3 regions of the Paucilactobacillus salsurae genome follow, and region 2 is predicted to be linked to each of the others. Evidence: predicted binding sites of a transcription regulator. Region 2 holds the regulator's gene; each other region holds the start of a gene.
What was found. Region 2 encodes NrdR, which represses ribonucleotide reductase genes. Its sites were predicted from a motif close to ACACNATATATNGTGT; they were not measured.
Positions count from the first base shown of each region.

Region 1: a site for NrdR is predicted at 1,317-1,332, ahead of nrdH (glutaredoxin-like protein NrdH). Genes of this name have one in related genera too.
Region 3: a site for NrdR is predicted at 808-823, ahead of nrdD (anaerobic ribonucleoside-triphosphate reductase). Genes of this name have one in related genera too.

Region 1 covers NZ_BAAHWX010000006.1:63,654-65,932, reverse strand. Annotated here, with positions in the region: gene nrdE (class 1b ribonucleoside-diphosphate reductase subunit alpha) at 1-909, opposite strand, end outside; gene nrdH (glutaredoxin-like protein NrdH) at 1,006-1,236, opposite strand; gene ACYVQZ_RS06705 (class I SAM-dependent methyltransferase) at 1,468-2,079, shown strand; gene tadA (tRNA adenosine(34) deaminase TadA) at 2,079-2,279, shown strand, end outside.
Region 2 covers NZ_BAAHWX010000001.1:127,907-130,185, reverse strand. Annotated here, with positions in the region: gene mutM (bifunctional DNA-formamidopyrimidine glycosylase/DNA-(apurinic or apyrimidinic site) lyase) at 1-402, shown strand, start outside; gene coaE (dephospho-CoA kinase) at 406-987, shown strand; gene nrdR (transcriptional regulator NrdR) at 1,013-1,468, shown strand; gene ACYVQZ_RS00705 (replication initiation and membrane attachment family protein) at 1,486-2,279, shown strand, end outside.
Region 3 covers NZ_BAAHWX010000012.1:4,124-6,402, forward strand. Annotated here, with positions in the region: gene ACYVQZ_RS08490 (ABC transporter substrate-binding protein) at 1-550, shown strand, start outside; gene nrdD (anaerobic ribonucleoside-triphosphate reductase) at 882-2,279, shown strand, end outside.

The sequences.
Region 1 (2,279 bases), on a different contig from region 2:
GAACAAATACATATCCTTGTTTTGTTGTGTGAGTTCATAAAATTTATCTGGCACGGTAACAGCTAGTGAAAGTGTCTTCAGACGAATTTTTTCATCGGCATTTTCTTTTTTTGCAGATAAAAATTGAATAATATCTGGGTGAAAGACGCTCAAATAAACGACACCGGCCCCTTGGCGTTGACCAAGTTGGTTAGAGTAAGAAAAACTATCTTCCAATAATTTCATTACGGGAACTACGCCACTAGCAGCACCTTCAATCCCCTTGATAGGATCGCCAGCTGCACGCAAGTTAGATAAACTAATACCAACACCGCCACCAATTCGTGATAATTGAAGTGCGGAGTTGATTGTGCGGCCAATTGTATTCATGTCATCAGTCGTTTGAATTAAGAAACAACTGACAAGTTCACCACGACGCTTACGACCAGCATTTAAAAATGATGGGGTAGCAGGTTGGTAACGTTGATGAATAATTTCATCAGCTAAACTCATGGCAAGTTCTTCGTTGCCGTCAGCAAAGTAGAGTGCATTCATTGCGGCACGATCGATAAAGTTTTCAAGATAATAAGCATTATCATCCGTTTTTAAGGCATACTGGGCATAAAATTTGTAGGCCGCCATAAATGATTTAAAGTGGAAATTTTGTGAACGAAGATAATCGTAAAGTTGCTCGATAAAATCTAAGTCATACTTTTGAATAAAACCTTCTTCAATATAGTTGTTTTCTAAAAGATAATTGATACGTTCTTCTAATGAAGAAAACTTTTTCGTGTTTGGAATGACATTTTCATCCAAAAATGCTTGTAGTGCTTCCTGATCTTTATTTAATGGAATTTGATTGTTAACGGGAATATTAATTTCATTGTTGAGATCATAATATGTGACGTTTGATAAATTTTTTAGAGACACGATTATTCCACTCACTTTCTCTGCTATACTTTTTTAAATAAATAAAAGACGGGCCAAGTAGATGACCCGTCTTCTTACTTAGTTGACAACGTAGAATTACATTGCTATTTGGCGCAATACGTCTGGACGAAAGCCAGAAAATGCACGACCGTCACCTAATTTTACGACTGGGGTTGCAAGAAAGCCTTCTTGCTTTAAGCTGTCTATGTATTCAGGTTGGTCATCAATATTGTGTTCAACAAAGTTAACATTGTGTTCCGTAAGGAAACGTTTCGTCATCTTGCATTGTACACAATTATTTTTTGAAAAGATTGTTATTTTACCCATGTGAATCACCTTCGTTACCCTTTTTTTCTGAATTACTGATTATTAGTATACAGCGAAATTCAAAAAAAGCAATCAAAAATACACCACATATTGTGGTGTATTTATTAAAAAAGACCACATATTGTGGTCAAAACGTGATGCCCATTACATTTTGTAAGCAACAAATGAAATAGATTTTTTTCTAGAAATAAATTTGGTATTATGGAGCTACTATATTTGGGAGATTTTAAAATGAATAATCACTATTATACACAAAATCCGGACGTCGTTCACGACCGTAAAACGTGGGCGTTTGATTTATTAGGACATGAGCTCCATTTTATTACCGACAACGGTGTTTTTTCGAAAACAACCGTTGATTATGGTAGTCGGACATTATTAGAAGCAGCCACATTAACAGATGCACCAGCAGGTAAATTTTTAGATTTAGGCTGTGGTTATGGTCCAATCGGTTTGGCACTGGCTAAACAATTTTCTGAGCGTGAAATTGATATGGTCGACGTGAATGAATTAGCCCTTTCGTTAGCAACTGAAAATGCACAACAAAATCAAATTGATAATGTTAATATTTTTTCTTCCGATGGTTATGAAAATATTCAAGCAAAATACGCAGTCATTTTAACTAATCCACCTGTGCGAGCAGGTAAAAAAGTTGTGGATAATTTTATTAGCCAGGCCAAGCAACATTTAGTAGAAAATGGATCCCTGTGGGTGGTCCTACAAAAAAAACAGGGTGCACCGTCAGCCAAAAATTTAATGATAGATACATTTGGTAATTGCGAGATTGTTAAACGCAATAAAGGCTACTATATATTGAAGAGTATTTTGACAGGTGAAAACTAATGGCGTTGTCTGAAACACAAATTAATACCTACATGAAAGCGGCACTTAGTGAAGCTCAGCAAGCAAAAATGATTGATGAGGTACCAATTGGAGCCGTAGTTGTTTATCATGGTGAAATTATTGGCCGTGGCCATAATTTACGACAACATTTTCAAGACGTGACATATCATGCTGAGGTAATGGCGATTACTGAAGCTTGC
Region 2 (2,279 bases):
TATCTGACCAAGATCATGCATAAGAGTCATCGCGAAATAAAGCCATTTTTGTTAGATCAAAGTAACGTGGCTGGTTTGGGAAATATCTATGTTGATGAAGTGTTATGGCTGACTAAAATTCATCCACAACAGCATGTTAATTTAGTTCCTAAAAAAGTGATTAAGCAACTACGGCAAAACATTATTGAGGAACTCGCTCTGGCAACAAAAAACCATGGTACTACCGTTCATTCGTATACGAATGCGTTTGGGGACGCGGGTGCGTTTCAGCACCAACTTCATGCGTATGGTAACGTAGGAAAACCATGTGAACGATGTGGCACCAAAATGGTTAAAATTAAGGTTGCGCAAAGAGGCACGACTTTTTGCCCCCATTGTCAAGTGTTAAAGGAAGATGATTAGGGTATGCTATTAGGATTAACAGGCGGCATTGCTACTGGTAAAAGCACAGTTAGCACTATTTTTAAAGAAAGACAGATCCCAGTTGTTGATGCAGATGTGATTGCCCATCAGGTTGTCGCAGTTGGGAGTACCGGATTAAAGCAAGTTATCACGCAATTTGGTAAACAATTATTAAATGCTGACGGTAGTCTCAATCGTACTGAACTTGGTCGAATTGTGTTCAATGATTCAAAAAAACTGACAAAATTGAATCAGATTATGCAACCGCTGATTAAAACAGAGATTCAACATCAAGTGGAGCAGCTAAAACTAAACCATGACCTAATCATCTTAGATGCACCACTACTATTTGAACAGGGGTATGATAAAAGCGTTGATCAAATAATGGTTGTGAGCGTACCAGCGCCAATGCAGTTACAACGCTTGATGGAACGTGATCACATTGATCGATCACAAGCAATGGCCAAAATTCAGTCACAGATGTCTTTAGATAAAAAAGTTGCTAAAGCAACTATTGTCATTGATAATTCGGGAACTGTTAGCGAAACAAAACAACAAGTATTACAATGGTTAAATACAAGATGATTTATTGAAAGTGGGGAATGACACCATGCTGTGTCCACATTGTCAACATAACGGATCAAAAGTCGTTGACAGTCGTCCGTCAGAAGATGGCCAAAGTATTCGAAGACGAAGAGAATGCGAAAAATGCGGTTTTCGTTTTACGACCTTTGAACGAGTCGAACAATCACCGTTACTAGTCATCAAAAAAGATGGTACGCGCGAAGAGTTTAATCGTGAAAAGATTCTTAAAGGCGTGATTCGCTCAGCTGAAAAACGTCCGGTTAGCATGGAAAGCATGACGGCCTTAGTTGAAAAAGTTGAGACTGAAATTCGGACCACCGGCGAAAGTGAAATCAACAGTCAAGTCATTGGCGAATATGTCATGAATGAATTAAAAACGTTAGATGAAGTGGCTTACATTCGCTTTGCCAGTGTCTATCGTCAATTTAAAGACATGGAAGTCTTTTTAAGTGAATTACAAAATATGGTTGATAAGAAATAAAGAGGAAACTAGTAGCAATGACACAAACAAACAACTTAAATCCAAATACAGGGTTCATTATTTGTTTATCACAAAACTACACCCAATTCTCAGAGCAAATGTTGAATCGCTTTTATCAACCCATTTTGGGACCCAATGCATTTAGTTTGTATTATCTATTGAAAACAAAGGTCAGGGCCCATCCCATGATTTCCAATCGTCAAAGTCATACTTTGCTACTTTCCTGGCTAGGGATTGACATTTCGGATTTTCAAAAAGCCAAAGAACGGTTAGAAGCATTGCGGTTGTTAAAAAGTTTTGTTGGTCATGATGGCTTAGGAGAATTTGTAGTATACAAGTTGTTGCCAACATTGCCTGAAGATGCCTTTATTAATGATGATTTACTGAGCGTTTTATTGTTAGAAACGATTGGTGAGCATGAGTACCAACGGTTAATTGATGAAACAACGCAGTTTCAATTTGATACTACTAAACTGATAAATAGTTCAGCTTCTTTTTTTGAGAGTTTCCACATTAACCAAGAAAAAGTTGAAAACATCCCAACTGTTATTTCTGAAAGCCGGACTAAATTTGTTGTGGAAAAGCAACCACATGATGACATTGTCTATTCTAAATTTGATTTTCAATTGTTGAATTCACTGGTTAATAGTCAGGGTGTTTCAGAGGCTGAGATTCAAAAAAACAAACAACTCATTAATACTGAATATAACGTCTATGGCATCGATGAAGTGCAAATGGCGACCTTAATTGTGCAAGCAACCAATGTAGCAAGTAATGAAATTGAACCACAAAAACTAAAAGCCTTGATTTC
Region 3 (2,279 bases), on a different contig from region 2:
TACGATTAACGCTGATGGGGGCGATTTTAGCCAAACTAAAATGATTTCAAATGACATGATTTTCGACCCAGTAACCGATCTACAGCAAAGAAAATATGATGGTATTTTTGTCTACCATCATTGGGAAGGACTCATGGCTAAACTGGCAAATAATAATGAACACTACAATTTCTTTTATGTGAAAGACTTTGTGCCGGCGTTTGATTATTACACACCCGTAATTGCAGCCAATCAAAATTTTGTTGATGACAATCAAACAGTTGTCCGACAATTTTTGCAAGCTACAGCTCATGGTTACGCGGCAGCTAAAAATGATCCTGAAGATGCTGCCAAAGTTTTAATGAGATATGTCCCTGATCGAATGTTGCAACGAGAGTTAGTAGTGGCTTCTCAAGTAGAGGTTAGCCAGCACTATCGTCTTGCAGATGACCAGTCATTTGCTCCAATTGATGAACAAAACTGGCGTTTATTTTATGACTGGTTAAATCAACAAGGATTGGGTCAACAAATTGATCCAAGTATTGGATTCGATAATCAATACTTGAATTAGAGACCACAAAGTGTGGTTTAGGTAACAATATGTGGTGATAGACCAGTTTTAAAATGCATAAAAATGGCCTAGCAAATAATAAGTCATTTAGTGTGAATTTTAAGCATTGGTCGTACACAATTGATTATCGCAAATCTGAATTAAACAGGGTTGTCTTCTGTAATCAAATGATTAGCGAATCAGACAAAACAAGCTAAAAATTAAAATTAAATAAAAATGCATAAAACACAATATATTGTATTAATTAATTAAAGTTAACACAACATATTGTGTTTTTATGTATTTGGGCTTAGTATTATTAGTAACAATTTTAATGCTTGGAGGAATCAAAATGGATGTAAAACTAACTGCGCAACAGTCATTAGATCTATTAAAAAAAATAACGGTTGTTAAACGTGGTGGTGCGACAACCAAATTTTATGGATATAAGATTTTGTTTGTTTTGCATCAACTAACTGATGATGAATTGCTCATTCAAAGTGTTTGCCAATCGTTAGCGCAACACTTTGAAAATGCTGACGAAGTAACAACTGAAGAAATTGCAGACGAGTTAGTGTCAATCTTACAGGCATCCGATGCCACTGATGAAGCTAATGCCTACCTCAAAAAGTTTCATGAAAATCAAGCTGCATTTCAAGCAGCCATTGATCCACAACATCGCCTAAATAAATTATTTAATCAAAGTGATGATGTCGTTCATGAAAATGCCAATAAAGACAGTAAAGTATTTAATACACAGCGTGATTTAGAGGCGGGTTCAGTGAGTCGCGCCATTGGCTTGAAAATGTTACCAGAAATGGTGGCTAAAGCACATTTACGAGGCGATATTCATTGGCATGATCTGGATTATTCACCAGCAACACCAGAAACAAACTGTTGTCTCATTGATTTTGATGAAATGTTGACTAACGGTTTTAAGATCGGAAATGCCTGGGTTGATTCGCCCAAATCAATTCAGACAGCCACTGCTCAAATGTCACAGATTATTGCCAATGTAGCATCACTACAGTATGGTGGCTGTTCGGCTAATCGTGTGGATCAACTGTTAGCGCCTTACGCACAGTTAAATTACGATAAACATTTGGCTGATGCTAAGCGTTGGATTGCGCCTGACAATCAGGATGCATTTGCTAAGGAAAAGACCACCAAAGACATTTATGACGCGATGCAAGCGTTAGAATACGAAATTAACACCTTGTATTCATCACAAGGTCAGACACCATTTACAACGGTTAATTTTGGTTTAGGGACGAATTGGATTGAACGAGAAATTCAAAAGGCAATTTTGCAAGTGCGCATCAAAGGATTGGGCAAAGAACACCGAACAGCTATTTTTCCGAAGTTAGTTTTTACAGTAAAACGTGGATTGAATCTCAATCCTAATGATCCAAACTACGATATTAAGCAATTAGCATTGGAATGCTCAACAAAAAGAATGTACCCAGACTTGTTAATGTATGACAAGATTGTTGAATTAACCGGTAGTTTCAAAACACCAATGGGTTGTCGTTCATTTTTACAAGGGTGGAAAGATGAGAATGGTAAAGAAGTTAATTCAGGCCGGATGAATCTCGGAGTTGTCACTGTCAATTTGCCGCGAATTGCACTTGAATCAGCTGGCAATCAAGATGAGTTCTGGGAAATTTTTGATGAAAAAATGGCGATTTGCCACGAAGCACTATCCTACAGAGTTGAACGAACGAAGCAAGCAAAACCCGAAAATGCACCA